4 regions of the Blautia sp. MCC269 genome follow, and region 3 is predicted to be linked to each of the others. Evidence: predicted binding sites of a transcription regulator. Region 3 holds the regulator's gene; each other region holds the start of a gene.

Evidence for each region. Region 3 encodes Rex, which represses fermentation and respiration genes when NADH is low (regulators of the CRP and FNR family bind a similar motif). Its sites were predicted from a motif close to ATTGTTAANTANTTAACAAT; they were not measured.
Region 1: a site for Rex is predicted at 2,674-2,693, ahead of GPK88_RS01545 (L-lactate dehydrogenase). Genes of this name have one in related genera too.
Region 2: a site for Rex is predicted at 2,151-2,170, ahead of GPK88_RS15430 (4Fe-4S dicluster domain-containing protein). Genes of this name have one in related genera too.
Region 4: a site for Rex is predicted at 2,465-2,484, ahead of GPK88_RS12005 (oxidoreductase). Genes of this name have one in related genera too.

The regions. Positions count from the first base shown of each region.
Region 1 is NZ_WQQE01000006.1:18,383-22,951, forward strand. It holds gene GPK88_RS01540 (Tex family protein) at 1-1,631, opposite strand, end outside; gene GPK88_RS01545 (L-lactate dehydrogenase) at 1,704-2,651, opposite strand; gene GPK88_RS01550 (FMN-binding protein) at 3,050-4,569, opposite strand, start outside.
Region 2 is NZ_WQQE01000050.1:38,547-43,115, forward strand. It holds gene GPK88_RS15425 (glucosaminidase domain-containing protein) at 1-64, shown strand, start outside; gene GPK88_RS15430 (4Fe-4S dicluster domain-containing protein) at 499-2,007, opposite strand; gene GPK88_RS15435 (complex I 24 kDa subunit family protein) at 2,408-2,887, shown strand; gene GPK88_RS15440 (NADH-quinone oxidoreductase subunit NuoF) at 2,884-4,569, shown strand, end outside.
Region 3 is NZ_WQQE01000039.1:36,278-40,846, reverse strand. It holds gene alr (alanine racemase) at 1-508, opposite strand, end outside; gene GPK88_RS12940 (NAD(P)H-hydrate dehydratase) at 505-2,022, opposite strand; gene GPK88_RS12935 (redox-sensing transcriptional repressor Rex) at 2,083-2,730, opposite strand; gene GPK88_RS12930 (ABC-F family ATP-binding cassette domain-containing protein) at 2,945-4,569, shown strand, end outside.
Region 4 is NZ_WQQE01000038.1:117,463-122,031, forward strand. It holds gene GPK88_RS11985 (EutP/PduV family microcompartment system protein) at 89-619, opposite strand; gene GPK88_RS11990 (BMC domain-containing protein) at 638-1,069, opposite strand; gene GPK88_RS11995 (BMC domain-containing protein) at 1,081-1,446, opposite strand; gene GPK88_RS12000 (NUDIX hydrolase) at 1,709-2,212, opposite strand; gene GPK88_RS12005 (oxidoreductase) at 2,528-4,525, shown strand.

The DNA.
Region 1 (4,569 bases), on a different contig from region 3:
GTGAAACCTGCACACTGCTCAAAGGCTTTCGGACCAAGCTTGGCAACTTTTAGAAGTTCTCTTCTTGTCTGGAAACGGCCGTTTTCCTCACGGTAAGCGACGATATTTTTTGCGATGGCCTTGCTGATTCCGGAAATGTATTCCAGAAGGGATGCGGATGCCGTATTCAAATCCACACCGACCTTGTTTACACAGTCTTCCACAACACCGTTCAGCGCTTCCCCCAGTTTCTTCTGGTTCATGTCATGCTGATACTGGCCCACACCGATGGATTTCGGGTCGATCTTTACAAGCTCTGCCAGCGGATCCTGAACTCGTCTTGCGATGGATGCGGCACTTCTCTGTCCCACATCGAAATTCGGGAACTCTTCTGTTGCAAGCTTGCTTGCAGAATATACGGAAGCACCTGCCTCGTTGGTGATCACGTACTGAACTTTTTCCGGGATCTCCTTGAGAAGTTCCACGATAATCTGCTCGGACTCTCTGGATGCAGTTCCGTTTCCTACGGAAATCAGGGTTACGTGATATTTACTGATGAGTTTTTTCAGGGTTTCCTTGGCTGCACGGATCTTGGTCTCGTTGGTTGGCGCTGTTGGATAAATCACGGTGGTATCCAGAATTTTTCCGGTCGGATCTACCACTGCCAGCTTACATCCTGTACGGAAGGCCGGATCCCATCCAAGAACGACCTGTCCTGCGATTGGAGGCTGCATGAGAAGCTGCTCCAGATTTTTGCCAAAGACATGGATGGCACCGTCTTCTGCTGCCTCTGTAAGAGCGCTTCGGATCTCACGCTCAATGGCCGGTCCGATGAGACGTTTGTAACTGTCCTCAATGGCTTCCTTCAATACCGGTGTGGTATTAGGATTGTCACGGACGATCACCTGTTTCTCCAAATAACGGATAATCTCTTCCTCCGGTGCAAGAATCTTCACAGTAAGGAATTTCTCTTTCTCGCCACGGTTCAGGGCAAGGACACGATGACCTGCAAGCTTCTTCACCGGCTCCTCGAAATCGTAATACATCTCGTATACGGACTGCTCTTTCTCATCTCTCGCAGTAGAGCAGATCGTTCCTTTATCCATAGTTCTCTTACGGATGTTGATACGATAGTCCGCCTCATCGGAAATATGCTCTGCAAGGATATCTCTGGCGCCGCTGATGGCTTCTTCCACAGTTTTGACTTCTTTTTCTTCGGAAAGAAATGCTTTTGCCTCTTCTTCAAGAGGTTTCTTCGTCATCTGAAGAAGAATGATATCAGCCAGCGGTCCCAGACCTTTTTCCCTGGCGATGATGGCACGTGTACGGCGTTTCGGGCGGTATGGGCGGTAAAGGTCTTCTACCACAACAAGTGTCTGAGCTGCCTCGATCTGTTTCTTCAGTTCCGGAGTCAGCTTGCCCTGCTCCTCAATGCTTCCGAGAACCTGGGCTTTTTTGTCCTCAAGATTTCTTAAATAGGTAAGTCTCTCGTTAAGGTTACGAAGCTGTTCGTCATTGAGAGTACCGGTTGCTTCTTTACGGTATCTGGAAATAAAAGGAATGGTGCAGCCTTCGTCGATCAGTTTGACTGCTGCCTCGACCTGCCATTTCTCAACGTTCAATTCTCTGGTAATTACCTGAATAATATCCATTTTTATCTTTCTCCCGTTGTTTCAAATTTGCCTGAGGCTGCATTCCCCTCTTTACACAGCTTCTGACATTTATCAAAGATCAATCTGTGCGATCACGTCCTTCAGAGCATTGGCGCTTGCATGAAGCTTCTCTGTCTCCTCTTCGGTCAGCGGAACACGAACGATACGTTTTACACCTTCCGGTCCGATAGAAGCCATGGTACTAAGACATACGTCTTCAACACCGTACTCTCCGTGAAGCATGGTTGATACACTGACTATTGTATCAGATGCTGCAAGAAGAAGCGAGCAAAGTCTGCAAACAGATACGGCTACCGCATAAAATGTAGCACCCTTCTTGGCGATCACAGTTGATCCTGAAGTATGAACATACTCCAGAACCTCTTCTCTGTCAAGTGGCTGCAGATCTTTCTGATCCTCATGAACGATCTTGTCAAACTCATCAAGGGTCGCACCTGCAACAAAGGCTCTGGACCACGGTACAAAGGAAGTATCTCCATGCTCTCCGAATACATAGGCGTGGATGTTTTTCTCAGATACACCGTAGTGCTGAGAAAGTCTGCAGCGGAGACGGGCCGTATCCAGGGCGGTTCCAGAACCAAGGATCTGATTTTCCGGCAGTCCGGAAAGCTTTGCAAATGCATAAGTCATAACATCACATGGATTACTTACGATAATATAAAGCGCTTTGGGAGCCACCTTTACGATCTCCGGAGTAATACTCTTCATAATGTTGACGTTGGTCTGTGTCAGCTCGATGCGAGTCTGTCCCGGTTTTCTGGCAATACCGGAAGTGATGATCACAATGTCAGAATCTGCAGCATCCGGGTAATCTCCTGCCACGATGGAGATCGGCTCACGGAAACTGGTTCCCTGCTCAATATCCATAACCTCACCTTCAGCCTTATCTTTGTTAATATCGATCAGAACGATCTCTGATGCAATACTCCTCTGTGATAAGGTATAAGCGATAGTTGCTCCTACACTTCCTGCTCCGATGATCGTAATTTTACTGCTCATGTTTGTTCTCCTTTCAGCGTTGTTTGTCACATAAATAACGATTTTAATTGTATCTACTCAAACATAACATAAAACATTGGTGTACGCAATAAAATTATGACTGGATTTTTTAATGGATTTTGCGTTAATTATTGATGTAATTCAAAATTCTTTTTGTATATTCTGTATTTTTATATATTATTCTGTGCATTTATATGTTATTTTTTTGTCGATACAAGAGTAAAAAAGTGGATTATGCGTTTATATATGGATGCAAAAACCCCGGGAACTTCCTGGATTTTGTGAAGTTCCCGGGGACTTTGACTTAGATCAAGAGTGTTGGTTATAGTCAAGCAGATATTCGCAATCCGCATTCGCTACTTGCTCATAACCGAATAACTGCTTTGCAGTTAATTCGGTTATTTTTTTGCCTGTGCAAGCGCTTTCTGTGCTGCTCCCAGAATACCCTCAGATGAAAGTGTTGCTCCACTGACGGTATCAATACCATCTGCAGTCTGATTTGCCATGATCTGAGGATAAATGGTATTCCATGCCTCATTAAAGAATTCCGGAGTATCATTATTCGTCTGTGTAATCTCAACAATCTGACCTCCTGAGATGGTTACGGTCAGTCTTGTTTTTCCGCCATATCCAAAAGCTGATCCCTGATAAGTTCCATCGATATACATTCCTGCGGGGGTCGGTTCCGGCTCTTCGGTAGGCTCCGGTGTTACATCAGGATTCTCCGGATCTGGAGTCGGTGTTACATTTGGATCTTCCGGATCGATTGTCGGTTCCGGTGTTGCCGTTGGAACCGGCGTTGCGGTCGGCTTCGGCGTTGCCGTTGGTTTTGGTGTTGCCGTTGGCTTTGGTGTCGGTTTCTTTGTCGGAGTTGGAGTTACTTTCTTACCATATTCCGGATTAAGTGCAGACTTCAGAGCCTTTTTCACAGCATTCAGAATTCCGTTGGAAGAGTAGGTTGCTCCGCTGACGGTATCAATATCGTCTACATAATCCGTTCCCACAATCTGCTCTTCCAGCACACTCCATGCTTTTTCGAAAAACATCGGAGTATCTGAGTTTTCCTGTTTTACCGCTGTGATAATTCCATCCTTGATGGTTACAGTCACTTTTACATCTCCGCTGTAACCTTTTGCGGATGCTTTGTATGTACCATCCAGATATTTTTTCGGACTGTCAGGATCTGGATTTGCAGTTGGCTTTGGTTTCTTTGAAGGGGCTTTTGTTGGCGTTGGTGTGGAGGTCGCCACAGGTGCAGGGGTGACCTGCTGGCTGCTTCCATCTGCCGCTGCCTGGGATAACGCATTCTGAACTGCCTGGATAATTCCGTTGGAAGAATAGGTTGCGCCGCTGACTGCATCCACATTTGGTGTATTTCCCGCAATCATTCTGCTGATTACGCCCTGTGCGGACGCAAAATAGGAAGCAGTTTCGCCGGAAGCGTCCAGGATATCAATGGCTGCAATCTTTCCACCGCTGATGGTTACACGGACGCGGATGGTTCCGCCGAATCCGGTTCCGGAGCCTTCGTAGGTTCCGTCTTTATATCCGTTTGCCGGAACATCTGCTACAGGAGTCTGGGTGGATCCCTGTCCGGCCGCACTGGCGTTATTTCTGGCAGATTCTGATACGGTTCTTTTTCCTGAGCTTTTTTTTGCTGCTGTTTTTTTCGTACTTTTCTTGGATGTGCTTTTCTTTGACGTACTGCTCTTTTCTGCTGCTGTACTGTTGTTGTCTGTTGGATCAGAAGTCTCCTCATAACCGAGATATTTTTCCAGTTCAGAAGCAGACATGACCGTTGTATCTGCTTTCTGGACAGATTCCGTATTTGCATCGGAGCCCTGCGCTTTTATACCTGAAAATACAAGTGCCGCAATTACAGCAGCTGCAGGGATCAGCTTCGGCCAGGGTACTTTGG
Region 2 (4,569 bases), on a different contig from region 3:
TCTGGCGGATCTGAAAGGTGAGGAGTATGTCTGGCCGGAGAGTACGGAGACGGTGGAGAGGTAGTGGCGGACAGTAGTGGCGGAGGGGACGGCCCGGAAGGGAGTGAGGTTCTGTCCGCGGCCGGGCTTCGTCGGTGGCTGGTTCTAAGGCGCCGGGATTCTGCTAAAACCATTTTCCAAAAGCCAGAACTCGCGGCTTTTGCCGCTCAGACAGCTGACTTTTGAAAAATAACGCAGAAGTCCCGCCGCCTAAGATCCAGCACACCTCCTGCAGAGTCGTCCGCAGACAGAACCTCACTCCCTTCCGGGCCTGTGTGTTGGCCGTGGTAGGCTGTCTGGCTATACGGTAGGATGTGGATGAGGGACGGAGGCGGGCTTTGCCCTGTCCTGGTTGATAAAAATGGAGATGTAACCTTGAGGTTTAATTAAGGTTGCATCTCCGTTTTTGGTTTCGTATAAAATATTTCTGGGAATTATCTGGAAAAATATTTCGATATATTAGTTCAGTTCCAGGTTTTCAAGTTCCTGTGAGGGAAGCTTGGGTTCTGAGGTGTCTACGTATTTTTTGAGGGCTTTGGAGGTTTTGGCGAAGCCGGCGTTGGTTCCGGCGCCGCCGATGCAGCCTCCTGGGCAGGCCATGCCTTCGATCATGCAGTTTTTGATTTTGCCGGCTTTGGCGAGTGTGAGGACTTTTTTGCATTCGGCAAGGCTTTCTGCGTGTTCGATGTGTACGGGTACATCGGGGTAGTATTCTTTCAGGCAGTTTTCGATGGCTCCGGCTACGCCGCCTGCGATGGCGTATCCTCTTCCTGCTGCGGTTGCGGCCTGGGTTTCTTCCGGGAGTTCTTCGCAGGTGGATGGGGTGATGTTTTTGGCATCAAAGAGACCCCAGAGTTCTTCGAAGGTGATTACGAAGTCTACGTCACTTCTCACGGAATGGCGCATAGCTTCCAGTTTTTTGGAGGCGCATGGTCCGATGAAGACTACTTTGGCGTTAGGGTGTTCTTTTTTTACAATGCGGGCGGTTGCTACCATTGGGGTCAGCTCCTGGGAGATGTTGTCGATCATAGCTGGGAAGTATTTCTTTGCCATGACGGACCATGATGGACAGCAGGAGGTGAGGAGGAACGGGAGGTTGCCGGTGGCTACTTCTTTTGCGTAGTGGTGTGCTTCAGAGATGCAGCCGATGTCTGCGCCCAGTGCTACCTCATAAATGTTTGAGAAGCCCAGCTGTTTAAGGGCGGAGCGGAATTTGCCTGGGGTGACGTCTTCGCCGAACTGATTGATATAAGCAGGTGCAACTTCTGCAATGATCTCAGTTCCTTCACGGAGGGCGTGGGAGAGCTGGAAGATCTGGGATTTATCGGAGATGGCTCCGAATGGGCAGCTGACCATACACATACCACAGGATACGCATTTGTCCTGGTTGATGGAAGCTCTTCCCTGTTCATCACTTTCGATGGCTTTTACACCGCAGGCGCGTTCACATGGACGTTCTTTATGGGCGATGGCATCGTAAGGACAGACTGCTTTGCATCTTCCGCAGTGGATGCATTTGTCCTGATCGATAAATGATCTGCCGTCTACCATGGAGATGGCTCCTTTGGGGCAGGTGAGCATGCAGGGATGGGCAACACAGCCACGGCACATGTTGCTGACTTCATATTTGTTGGATTCGCATGCGGAACATGCGGATGGGATCACCTGCATAAGAGGTGGCTCGTAATATTTCTCATCAATGTTGCTGGCTTTTACGCCGTCAGTCAGATGGACAGAGCGGTTCTCCGGACGGAGAGAAAGGCCCATGGCCAGGCGGACACGTTCGCTTGCAACAGCTCTTTCGCGGTAGATACTTTCACGGTATTTCGCACGTTCTTCTACGATGTTGTAGGGAATGGATTCAATATCGTGGATCAGGGATTCGTCCGTGGATTCAAATCCGATCTTCGCAATTTCTGTAAAAATCTTTCTTCGGATCTGTTTAACTGGTGTGTCGAGATTTCGCATAGAGTTTCTCCTTTTCAAAATAAGATTAATAAAATGTTTTCCACGCACTTTTCTTTCATATTAAAGTAAATGAGAAATAAAATCAATAACAGGAAATGTTTTTTACCGGGAACATAAAGTAAATTTGTTCCTTTATTATCATAACTGTTAAAAATTGAACATTTTTTGGAGAAAATAGACACAAAACCAGTAAGCCATTGTAAACTTTTCAATATATTCTGAAAAAACCGAAAAAAGCACTTGTGGAAAATGACGATATAAGTTATAATTAAAAGCACAAAAATAGTGCAAAATAATGGTTTGCATAAACGCGCGGCACTGACAAAGTGTTAGAGTATCAACCTGTAATGGGAGCAGGCTGATCAAGTGGAAAATCTATGAGAAACAAGGAGGGAACCGAATGTTAGACCAGACGTATTACAAGAAAACGGATGAGATCATCGAGCACTACGGTCGGAAAGCTGCATCACTGATTCCGATCATGCAGGATATCCAGGCTGAGTATCGTTATCTCCCGGGAGAGCTTCTTACTTATGTTGCGGAACAGATTGGTGTAAAAGAAGCGAAGGCGTATAGCGTAGCCACTTTCTATGAGAACTTTTCCTTTGAACCGAAAGGCAAGTACATTATTAAGGTATGTGATGGTACTGCCTGTCATGTACGTAAGTCCATGCCTGTTAAGGAAGCCATGCTGAAAGAGCTTGGACTGACCCATAAGAAACATACAACGGATGATATGCTTTTTACAGTTGAGACTGTTTCCTGTCTGGGTGCATGTGGACTGGCACCGACACTGACTGTAAATGATGAAGTTCACCCGAAAATGACTCCTGAGAAGGCTGTTGAGCTTTTAAATGAATTGAGAGGTGAGAGCGTATGAGTATAACCAGTATGGAAGATCTGAAAAACAAACAGGCTGAGATTAAGAAGAATCTTGATGGCTATACCTGCCGTGTTCTCGTCTGTTCCGGTACCGGATGTATCGCTTCCGGTGCTCAGAAGATTTACGAAGAAATGTCAAGACTCTGTGAAGGTATCGAGGGTGTTGCGGTTGAGATGCAGAAGGATGTTCCTCATGTAGGTATCGTTAAGACCGGATGCCAGGGATTATGTGAACTTGGACCTCTTATGAGAATTGAGCCATATGATTATCAGTATGTTCATGTTCAGGTAGATGACTGCCGCGAGATCGTAGAGAAAACCGTGATCTGCGGACTGCCGGTTGACCGTCTGTTCTATCGTCATAATGATGAGGCCTGTCCACATCCAAGCGATATTCCGTTCCTGAACCAGCAGACAAGGATCGTTCTTGAGAACTGTGGTAAGATCGATGCAGAGTCTATTGATGAATATATTTCCGTAGGTGGATTTTCCGCTATGGCGAAGGCTTTCTTTGAGATGACCCCGCAGGGCGTTATTGATGAGATCACAAAATCCGGTCTCCGTGGCCGTGGTGGTGCAGGTTTCCCTGCTGGCAAGAAATGGTCACAGGTAGCACGCCAGCCGGAGAAAGTACGCTATGTAGTATGTAATGGTGATGAGGGTGACCCGGGAGCTTTCATGGATGGTTCCGTAATGGAAGGTGATCCTTACAAGATGATCGAGGGTATGGTGATCGCCGCTTATGCAGTAGGCGCAGAAGACGGTTACATTTATGTACGTGCCGAGTATCCTCTTTCTGTACAGAGACTTCGAATGGCCATTGAGCAGGCAGAGTCTTATGGCCTTCTTGGTGATAATATCCTTGGTTCCGGTATTAATTTCCACTTACATATCAACCGTGGTGCCGGAGCGTTCGTATGTGGTGAAGGTTCTGCCCTGACTGCATCCATCGAGGGTAACAGAGGTATGCCTCGAGTAAAACCTCCGAGAACTGTTGAGCAGGGTCTGTGGGGCAAACCTACGGTTCTTAATAACGTAGAGACTTATGCCAACGTACCGAAGATCATCCTTCAGGGTGCTGACTGGTTCCACACCATCGGTACAGAGGGAAGCCCTGGAACCAAGACCTTCTCACTTACCGGTTCCATTGAGAACACCGGTCTTATCGAGGTTCCAATGGGAACAAGCCTCCGTCATATCATTTATGATATCGGTGGTGGCCTTAAGAGTGGTGCTGCATTTAAGGGTGTACAGATCGGCGGTCCTTCCGGCGGATGTCTGATCGATGATCAGATCGATCATCCTCTTGATTTTGATTCTGTTAAAAAACTGGATGCCATCATGGGCTCCGGCGGACTTGTTGTTATGGATGAGAATACCTGTATGGTAGAGGTTGCACGTTTCTTCATGAGCTTTACACAGCGTGAGAGCTGCGGTAAATGTGTTCCTTGCCGTGAGGGTACCAAACGTATGCTTGAGATCCTGGAGAAGATCGTTGCAGGTAAAGGTGAGCTTTCCGATCTGGATGAGCTGGAAGAACTTGCAAACATGGTTCAGAGTATGGCTCTGTGCGGTCTTGGTAAGAGTGCGCCGCTTCCGGTCATCAGTACTCTGAAGCGTTTCCGTGACGAATATGTAGAGCATATCGTAGATAAGAAATGCCGCGCGAAGGTCTGCACG
Region 3 (4,569 bases):
TGGCAAAATGCGTAAACATTCCTTCAATTACAAGATTCGGAATTTTGGAAACCGCTTCAATCTTTACTGCATTTTCCGGAATATCCGCATATCCGATCCTTGTCATTCCTGTATCCAATGCCAGATGAATATGTACATTTTTTCCGATACGCTCTCCTGCCTTCGCATATTCCACTGCTGTATTCAGATCTGAAATGGTAATCCGGATGTCATTGGCAGCCAGCTCCTCATAATATTCTTCGAATACAATGCCAAGAATCAGGATTGGTTTGGTAACGCCTGCATGACGCAGTTCCAGCGCTTCTTCTGCCGTTGCTGTGGCAAAACCCCAGATATAATCATAATCGTGAATCAGATGTGCAATTGCTCTCGCACCATGGCCATAGCCATCCGCCTTGATCACTGCAATGATTTTTGTTCCTTCTTTCACATTTCTGTGCATTTCCTCAAAATTATGAGCAATGGCATCCAGAGATACCAGTGCCTTGACTCTCTCGTATTTTTTCATGATTTTGACTCCTCTTCACCTATCGCTAAAGCCTGGGGCAGATATTCAATGATATCGCCTGCCAGCATACTGCGCTTTCCTTTTTCAGCGGCTGCAAGATCGCCGCAAAGTCCGTGAAGATAAACACCTAACGCGGCCTTTAAAACCATGGAGGGATGTTCCTCCGTTTTCAGATACATACATAATACTCCTGCCAGAAGCCCGGAAAGCACATCTCCGCTTCCGGCAGTTGCCATACCGGAATTACCGGAAAGGTTCAAATACAGATCGCCTTTCCCATCTGTAATTACTGTACAGGCATCTTTCAGGACACATACGGTACCGGTTTCTTTCGCATAGTCCACTGCGGTCTGTGCAATTGTTCCCTGGATTTCCGATATGGTTCTTACACAAAGTCTGCTCATCTCACCGATATGCGGCGTCAGAATAACATTTTCACCCAGGAATTCCTTCCACTGAGGATGCATTGCCAGAAGATTCAGTCCGTCTGCATCCAGAATCAGTGGCTTTTTCTCCCGGGCGGCTGCCGTAAGAAACCACTGTTCTCTCTCACGGCTGGCCCCCGATGTTCCCAGTCCCGGTCCAATCACAAGGATATCACACCAGGAAAGAAGCTGTTCGTTGGATTCCTCATCAAACCGGGTGCATACCATAGCCTCCGGAAGAAGAATCTGCAATGGAATCCTGTTTTCTTCTACTGTCTGAATTTTTACCATTCCCGCCCCGGCATGAAGAGCAGCACTGGCGCTTAAATAAGCAGCCCCGCACATTCCCTCGCTTCCGGCAACAAATAGAATTTTTCCAAAAGTTCCCTTATTTCCGCCGGGATCACGCTCCGGAAACAGTTTCAGGTCTTCCTGCTCCAGACAACATGCAGATGCCTTTACAGCTTCCTGCTCATAGATTCCGATATCAGCGGTAACAATCTTTCCTGCATACAATCTGCCCGGATAAAAGCAAAGTCCTCTTTTCCGGTAACCAAACGTAACAGTCAGATCCGCGCTGAAGGCAATTCCCATTTCCAGGCCTGTATCTCCGTTTACTCCTGATGGGATGTCAACAGCGATCTTTTTTGCCCGGGCACTGTTCATCTCATGAATAACTTCCGCATAATGTCCCTCGATCGGACGCACCAGGCCTACGCCAAACACGGCATCTACTATAGTAGTATATTCACTCCAGTCCGGGTTATTCACTTCCGGGACCTGATATCCTGTGGCAATTTTATACTGAAGCACCGTTTCTCTGGTCATTTTGTCTTTGTTTCCGACCATGCAGAATTCTGCCCGGATTCCCTTCAGATAAAGCAGTCTGGCAACGGCAATACCATCGCCTCCGTTATTGCCGCTTCCGCATACAACCAGTATTCTTTCATTTTTTTCGAGATATTTCTCTATTTCTTCTACTACTTTCAGTGCTGCCCGCTCCATCAGAACTTCTGATGCCACTCCGATATGATGAATGGTGGCACCATCCAGCTTCTTCATCTCCTCGCAGGTAACAATTTTTTTCATGCTGTGCCCTGCCTCCCCTCTTAATAGAGAAAGCTGCCGTTTCCGGCAGCTTAACACTTTCTACTTTTCCACATGCTCCTGCCTGTATTTACTCAGATTATAAGACAGTGTCATAAGACTTTCGGAAAGATGCACGTTCTCCACAATTACATCATCCGGTGTCTCCAGATCAAGATGTGCAAAATTCCAGATTGCTTTGATTCCGTTCTCCACCAGAATATCTGCCATTTCTTTGGCTTTGTTCTTCGGAAGAGTGAGAATTGCAATCTCTACATTATTTTCTCTCAGGAAAAACGGAAGTTCACTGAGCATCTGAATCTCAAGTCCGCGGACTGCAATACCCTCAAGCACAGGATTTACATCAAAAATTCCCACCAGTTTGAAGCCACGTTTCTCAAAGTCCACATAATTGGCAAGTGCCTGTCCCAGATTACCGGCACCTAAAATGATCATCGGATGAACGATGTCCAATCCGAGAATTTTACCAATTTCCGTATAAAGATAATGTACATTATAGCCATACCCCTGCTGCCCGAAACCGCCGAAATTATTGAGATCCTGACGAATCTGGGAAGCTGTGGTATGCATCTTCTTACTTAATTCATTGGAAGAAATACGCTCCACATTGTCTTCCATCAGCTCTCCTAAGTAGCGGTAATAGCGTGGCAGACGCTTAATCACCGCTTTCGAGATTTGTTTTGTCTCCACGATAGTTCTCCTCCTTACCTTACACTAGGTTAATTATACCGAATTGACATTTTCCTGTCAATTAAAGTTGTGAGTTCTGTACAAATTTCTTCATATTTTTTTAAAAAAATGATTTTTTCTTTGAAATCCTGGCGGTTTCCGTTATAATAGGTGGAGGATTTTCCCTGTTTTATGACCAGACAGAGACAATTCTTTATACAGGAGGACAGTTTTTATGATTTTATCATGTCAGAATATATGCAAAGCCTTTGGCGAAAAAGTAATTTTAAATGACGCATCCTTCCACATTGAAGACCGGGAAAAAGCGGCCCTTATCGGATGCAATGGTGCAGGAAAAACAACCCTTCTTCGGATCATCATGCAGGAAATTTCCGCTGACTCCGGCAATGTTGTTCTTGCACGTGACAAAAATATCGGCTATCTGGCCCAGTATCAGGACATTCACGGGCACCATACAATTTATGAAGAACTTCTTACTACCAAGCAGCACATCATTGATATGGAACGCCGCATCCGTAATCTGGAGCAGGAAATGAACCATGTACAGGGCGAGGACCTGAACCGTCTGATGGAGACTTACACCCGTCTTACCCATCAGTTTGAACTGGAAAACGGTTATGCCTACAAAAGTGAACTGACCGGTGTTTTAAAGGGTCTTGGTTTTACAGAAGAGGATTTTGACAAACAGATCGAGACGCTTTCCGGAGGGCAGAAAACCCGTGTTGCCCTTGGCAAGATGCTTCTCTCCAAACCGGATATCCTGCTTCTGGATGAGCCTACCAACCACCTGGATATGGAAAGTATCTCATGGCTGGAAACCTACCTTCTGAATTATCCGGGAGCTGTATTTATTGTCTCCCATGACCGTTATTTCCTTGATAAAGTTGTCACAAAGGTAGTGGAAATTGAGGCCGGACAGACCCGTGTCTACAGTGGAAACTACTCTGCTTATGCTCTTAAAAAAGCCCAGCTACGCGATGCCCAGTACAAGGCATACTTAAATCAGCAGAGAGACATCAAACATCAGGAAGCAGTCATTGCCAAACTGAAGTCCTTTAACAGAGAAAAATCTATCAAACGTGCCGAAAGCCGTGAGAAGATGCTGGATCGTGTACAGCGTATCGAAAAACCTCTGGAAATTCAGGATCGTATGCGGATTTCCCTGGAACCCCGTGTATTAAGTGGAAACGATGTCCTGCATGTGGAGGAACTCTCCAAGGCATTTCCGGGACAGACTCTGTTCTCCGATATTTCTTTTGATATCAAACGTGGCGAACGTGTGGCACTGATCGGAAACAACGGAACCGGCAAAACTACCATGCTGAAAATTATCAATGGTCTTCTCGAAGCAGATGCCGGAAAATTTTCTCTTGGTTCCAAGGTGCAGATCGGTTATTATGACCAGGAACATCATGTTCTTCATATGGATAAGACTATTTTCCAGGAGATTTCCGATACGTATCCGACTCTTACAGAGACCGAAATCCGAAATATGCTTGCAGCATTTCTTTTTACCGGAGACGATGTATTTAAAGAAATCTCCGCACTTTCCGGTGGAGAACGAGGCCGTGTTTCCCTTGCCAAGCTGATGCTCTCCGAAGCCAATTTCCTGATTCTGGATGAGCCTACCAACCATCTGGATATCGCTTCCAAGGAAATCCTTGAAGAAGCACTGGTAAGTTACACCGGTACTGTCCTTTATGTCTCCCATGACCGTTATTTCATCAATCAGACCGCAACCAGGATCATGGAACTTACCAATCAGGCTGTGGTCAATTACATTGGCGATTATGATTACTATCTGGAGAAAAAAGAAGAACTGACCAGCGCCTATGCTCC
Region 4 (4,569 bases), on a different contig from region 3:
ATAATTTCTGAATTATTTCTACTTATTCCGCAGGAAAATATGCATTTTTATTCACTAATTTATTCATTAATTAAAGATACCTTTTTTCCTACCGGATCGACTCCGGATACTCCACACCTTCCGGCATGGGGTCCCACTCATTGAGTCCAAGGCTCTGTTTAAACTTCGCCTGTTCCAGAGTGAGCTTCGGGAGATCATCTTTCAGATAATCCATCAGCTCGCCGATGCCTTCCCTGGTTTTATTATTTACCATAAAAATGCGCTCACAGCCCATGTTCTCCATCCACTGTCTGACCATGGGGATATTGGCATGGGGGGAATCCACCTTGGTAATGATCCCAATCAGCGGGCGGAGGAGAAAATTCCTGCTGCCATCACTGAACAGATTAAATGGCTCGTTGGCCGCCTGTACAATGGCAATCACATCCGCCTCAAAAGAGAAACAGGCAAGTCCCACGCTGAAATGCTTGGACTCTGCATATTCTCCCGGTGAATCAATGGTATCTTCATTTGTATTGGTATACTGGGTTTTATGATAATGAAGCTCCTCCCCTTTCAACGCCTGTGTCAGGGATGTTTTGCCGGCTTCACTTCGACCCATCAGAAAAATTTTTTTCATTTTTTATCCCGTCCTGCTCTAGCTTCTGTGGATCTTACAGACATCGAATTTCAATGTCTCATGGAAAAACCGCACCACTTCCTCCACAGCTGTCATCACTTCCGTAAAACCGCCTGTCAGGATCAGTGTCCCACAGAAACGATCCATAAATCCCACTTCCACATGAGCAGCCTTCACTGCAACATCTGCAGCCACTACAATAGCCTCCCAGGGTGTAACCCTGACCATACCGATGGCATCTCCCGTATGGTCCTCTCCTTCGTGAACTCCGATATGTAACGCAAGATTCTCATATACCGACTTGTCACTTGGTGTAAAAACATGTGCAAAAGAAAGCTCTTTTCCAGGTACTCTCACCCGGGTCAGTCGCAGCCTTTTTCCCTTAAGGTTCTCATAATCATCATGGAACAGCCGCTCCAGCAGTTCTTCCTTCGTTATCCGTTCTTCCATGGTGCACTTCCTTATCTCTTGGTGATCTTGCAGACTACATATCCAAGAGTATCGCGGAAATAGTCCACGATCTCTTCCATTGCTGTCTGCACATCGGAAATCTCTCCTGTTATGATCAGTGTTCCTGTAAAACGGTCTGCAAAACCAAGATATACATTGCCGCTCTTCACTGCGATATCAGATGCGATCACAGCGGATTCGGAAGGGGTCATATTCATGATTCCGATCGCAGATGAGCCATAGTCCACCTGTGGATTCAGTCCAAGCTTCTGATATATGATCGGTGCCGGACCACCCATGATATGGGCAAATGTGATCTCCTTACCGGCTACGGTCTCCTGTACGATTCTGATCTGGTCTTTATGTTCATCTGCCATTGATGATTCCTCGCTTTCAAAAATTTTGTAACATAGCATTGTCAAGATCCATGCTATCGATTTCTCGATCGATCTAATATTCGATAAGCCGGATTTTGTTCATCCGGCTTACAATTTCCCTACGTTAAATTTTACTATCTGTACCTCTTAATGTCAATACAATTCTTCGAAAACAAGGCAAAAAACAACGTTTTCAAAAATAAAAATCCACAGAAAACAACACTCATTTTCACATCAGTCCGGAAAACCAGTCAAAATCTGCTTAGAACTCAAACGCCTTCTTAATGCTGTCATAATGCAGGAATTTTCCCTCAGCTGCAAACGCTTTGATCTGATCCAGCGTTGCAAACATATATCCGTCTGTCTCTTCTGTCTGAAGTTTCAGATCCTTGTCTTCCACATCCATGACAAACCGGTACACATCTACAAAGTAATTATCTCCTTCCCCAGGGTTCTCTCTTTTATAGGTAAAAAGATATCCGCCTTCTGCCTGGCTAGCATCCAGTCCTGTCTCCTCTTTTACTTCACGGAGTACCGCATCCCTGGATTCTTCACCTGCCTGGGCAGCGCCGCCGGAAACTTCCCACCAGCCTGGAGCCCAGGCTTTTGTCATCACGCGTTTGGTAATGAGAAAAGTTTTGTCCGGTCTTGCCACCACACCTAAGACTGTCAGATGATATTCTCCATCTTTCAGGCACCAGTCGTTGCGCTTCATGGTACGTCCTGTCGGTTTCTTATCTGCATCGTAAATATCCCAGAATTCCATTTTTCTATCTCCTGTCTTTTTTACATTTCACGGTAATATGGTCTTACATTTCCGTCTCCCCGTGTTCTGTATCTTTTTTATTTGTTATGATACCACGCTAAAGTCCTGTATGTAAACCCTGGAATCTGCTACCCTTTTCCAGTTATTTTTTTTCAGCTGCTATCTGCACATTCTGCTCCTTTTATCTCATAAGAAAATCTATAGATTATTTTTATTATATCACTTGTATTATGAATTAGTTTTATAGATATTTTTGTTATATAATTAACACAAACAAACGATTCTATTTAAAATAACCAGGGAGGTTTTTTTCAGATGAAGAATGATTATCCGCATATTTTTTCCCCATTAACCGTTAAAAATATGACTATCAAGAACCGTATTGTTATGATGCCGATGGGCACCAACTACGGTGAACAGAACGGCGAAATGAGTTTTCTTCATATCAATTATTATGAGCAGCGTGCAAAGGGTGGCACAGGCCTCATCATCGTAGAGAACGCAAGCATCGATTCCCCGCAGGGCTCCAACGGAACCACACAGCTGCGCATCGATCATGACAACTATCTGCCACGTCTTTTCAAATTCTGTGAGAATATCCACAGATATGGAACAAAGATCGCGATTCAGATCAACCATGCCGGAGCTTCCGCTGTTTCTTCCAGGATCAACATGCAGCCGGTTTCCGCATCTGACATTCCATCCAAAGAAGGCGGTGAGATCCCGCGTCCTCTTTCCAAAGATGAGATCCTTCACATCGTAAAAAAATATGGTGAGGCTGCAAAACGTGCACAGACAGCTGGCTTTGACGCGGTAGAGATCCATGCAGGCCACTCCTATCTGATCAGTCAGTTCCTCTCCCCGATCACAAACAAGCGTACCGATGAGTTCGGCGGATCTGTTGAGAACCGTACCCGTTTCTGCCGTATGGTCATCGATGAAGTAAGAAAACAGGTAGGACCTTTCTTCCCGATCATGCTCCGTCTCAGTGCGGATGAGCTGATGGAGGGTGGAAATACACTGGAGGATACCCTGGAATACCTGGATTATCTTCAGGAAGAGGTTGATATCTTCGATGTTTCCTGCGGACTTAACGGTTCCATCCAGTACCAGATCGATGCAAATTATCTCCCGGACGGATGGCGTTCCTACATGGCAAAGGCCGTAAGAGAAAAATTCAACAAGCCATGTATCTCCATGGGTAATGTCCGTGACCCGAAGGTTGCTGAGCGTATCCTGGCTGACGGTGACGCAGACCTGATCGGTATGGGCCGTGGTCTGATTGCAGACCCTGCATGGGTAAACAAGGTTGCCACAGGTCATGAGTGTGACCTCCGCAAATGTATCTCCTGTAACGTTGGCTGTGCCGGAAACCGTATCGGTGTAAACCGTCCGATCCGCTGTACTGTAAACCCATCTGTTCTTGAGGGCGATGTATATAAGAAAAAACATGTAAATAAAAACTGCAACGTAGTTGTTATCGGCGGAGGCACTGCCGGACTGGAAGCTGCCTGTACAGCCGCAGAGGTTGGCTGCAACACCTTCCTTCTGGAAAAAGGCAATGAACTTGGGGGACTTGCATCTCTGATCTCCAGAATCCCAGCTAAGAACCGTCTGGCTGATTTCCCGCATTATCTCATGCATCGCGCAGAACAGCTTGAGAACCTTTACATCTTCAAAAACACAGAAGGAACACCGGAGAACATCCGCAAATTCCATCCGAATATCATCGTAAGCTCCACCGGTTCCGCTCCGCTCCTTCCTCCGATCACAGGACTGAAGGATCGTATTGACAACGAGAACTATAATATTTATTCTATTCTTGGTATGATCAGCCACATTAATGATTTTCCGAAGGATCTGGAAGGCAAAAAAGTCGTTGTGGTAGGCGGCGGTGCTGTAGGTCTTGATGTTGTGGAATTCTTCGCAGACAGAAACGCAGATATCTCTATTGTTGAGATGATGGATCAGATCGGACGTGATCTTGACCCTGTAAGCAAAAACGACACAAAGACCATGATGAAAAAACATAATGTACATCAGCTTACAAAAACTGCTCTCCTTGAGGTTAAGGATTCTTCCTTCCTTGTCAAGGGTGACGGCGAGCCTTATGAGCTTCCATTTGAGTACGGTTTCGTATGTCTTGGAATGAGAGCTCAGGGACAGCTTTACCAGAGCCTCACAGAGGAATTTTCTTCTGAGGATGTTGAGATCATGAACATCGGCGACAGCCAGAGAGCAAGACGAATCATTGACGGTACCCAGGAAGGACGCAATATCCTTACCATTCTTGAGCAGAAGGGATACCTTTAATATTTTTCCGCTATACCCTTTCCGGGAACATTTCCATCCTTCTA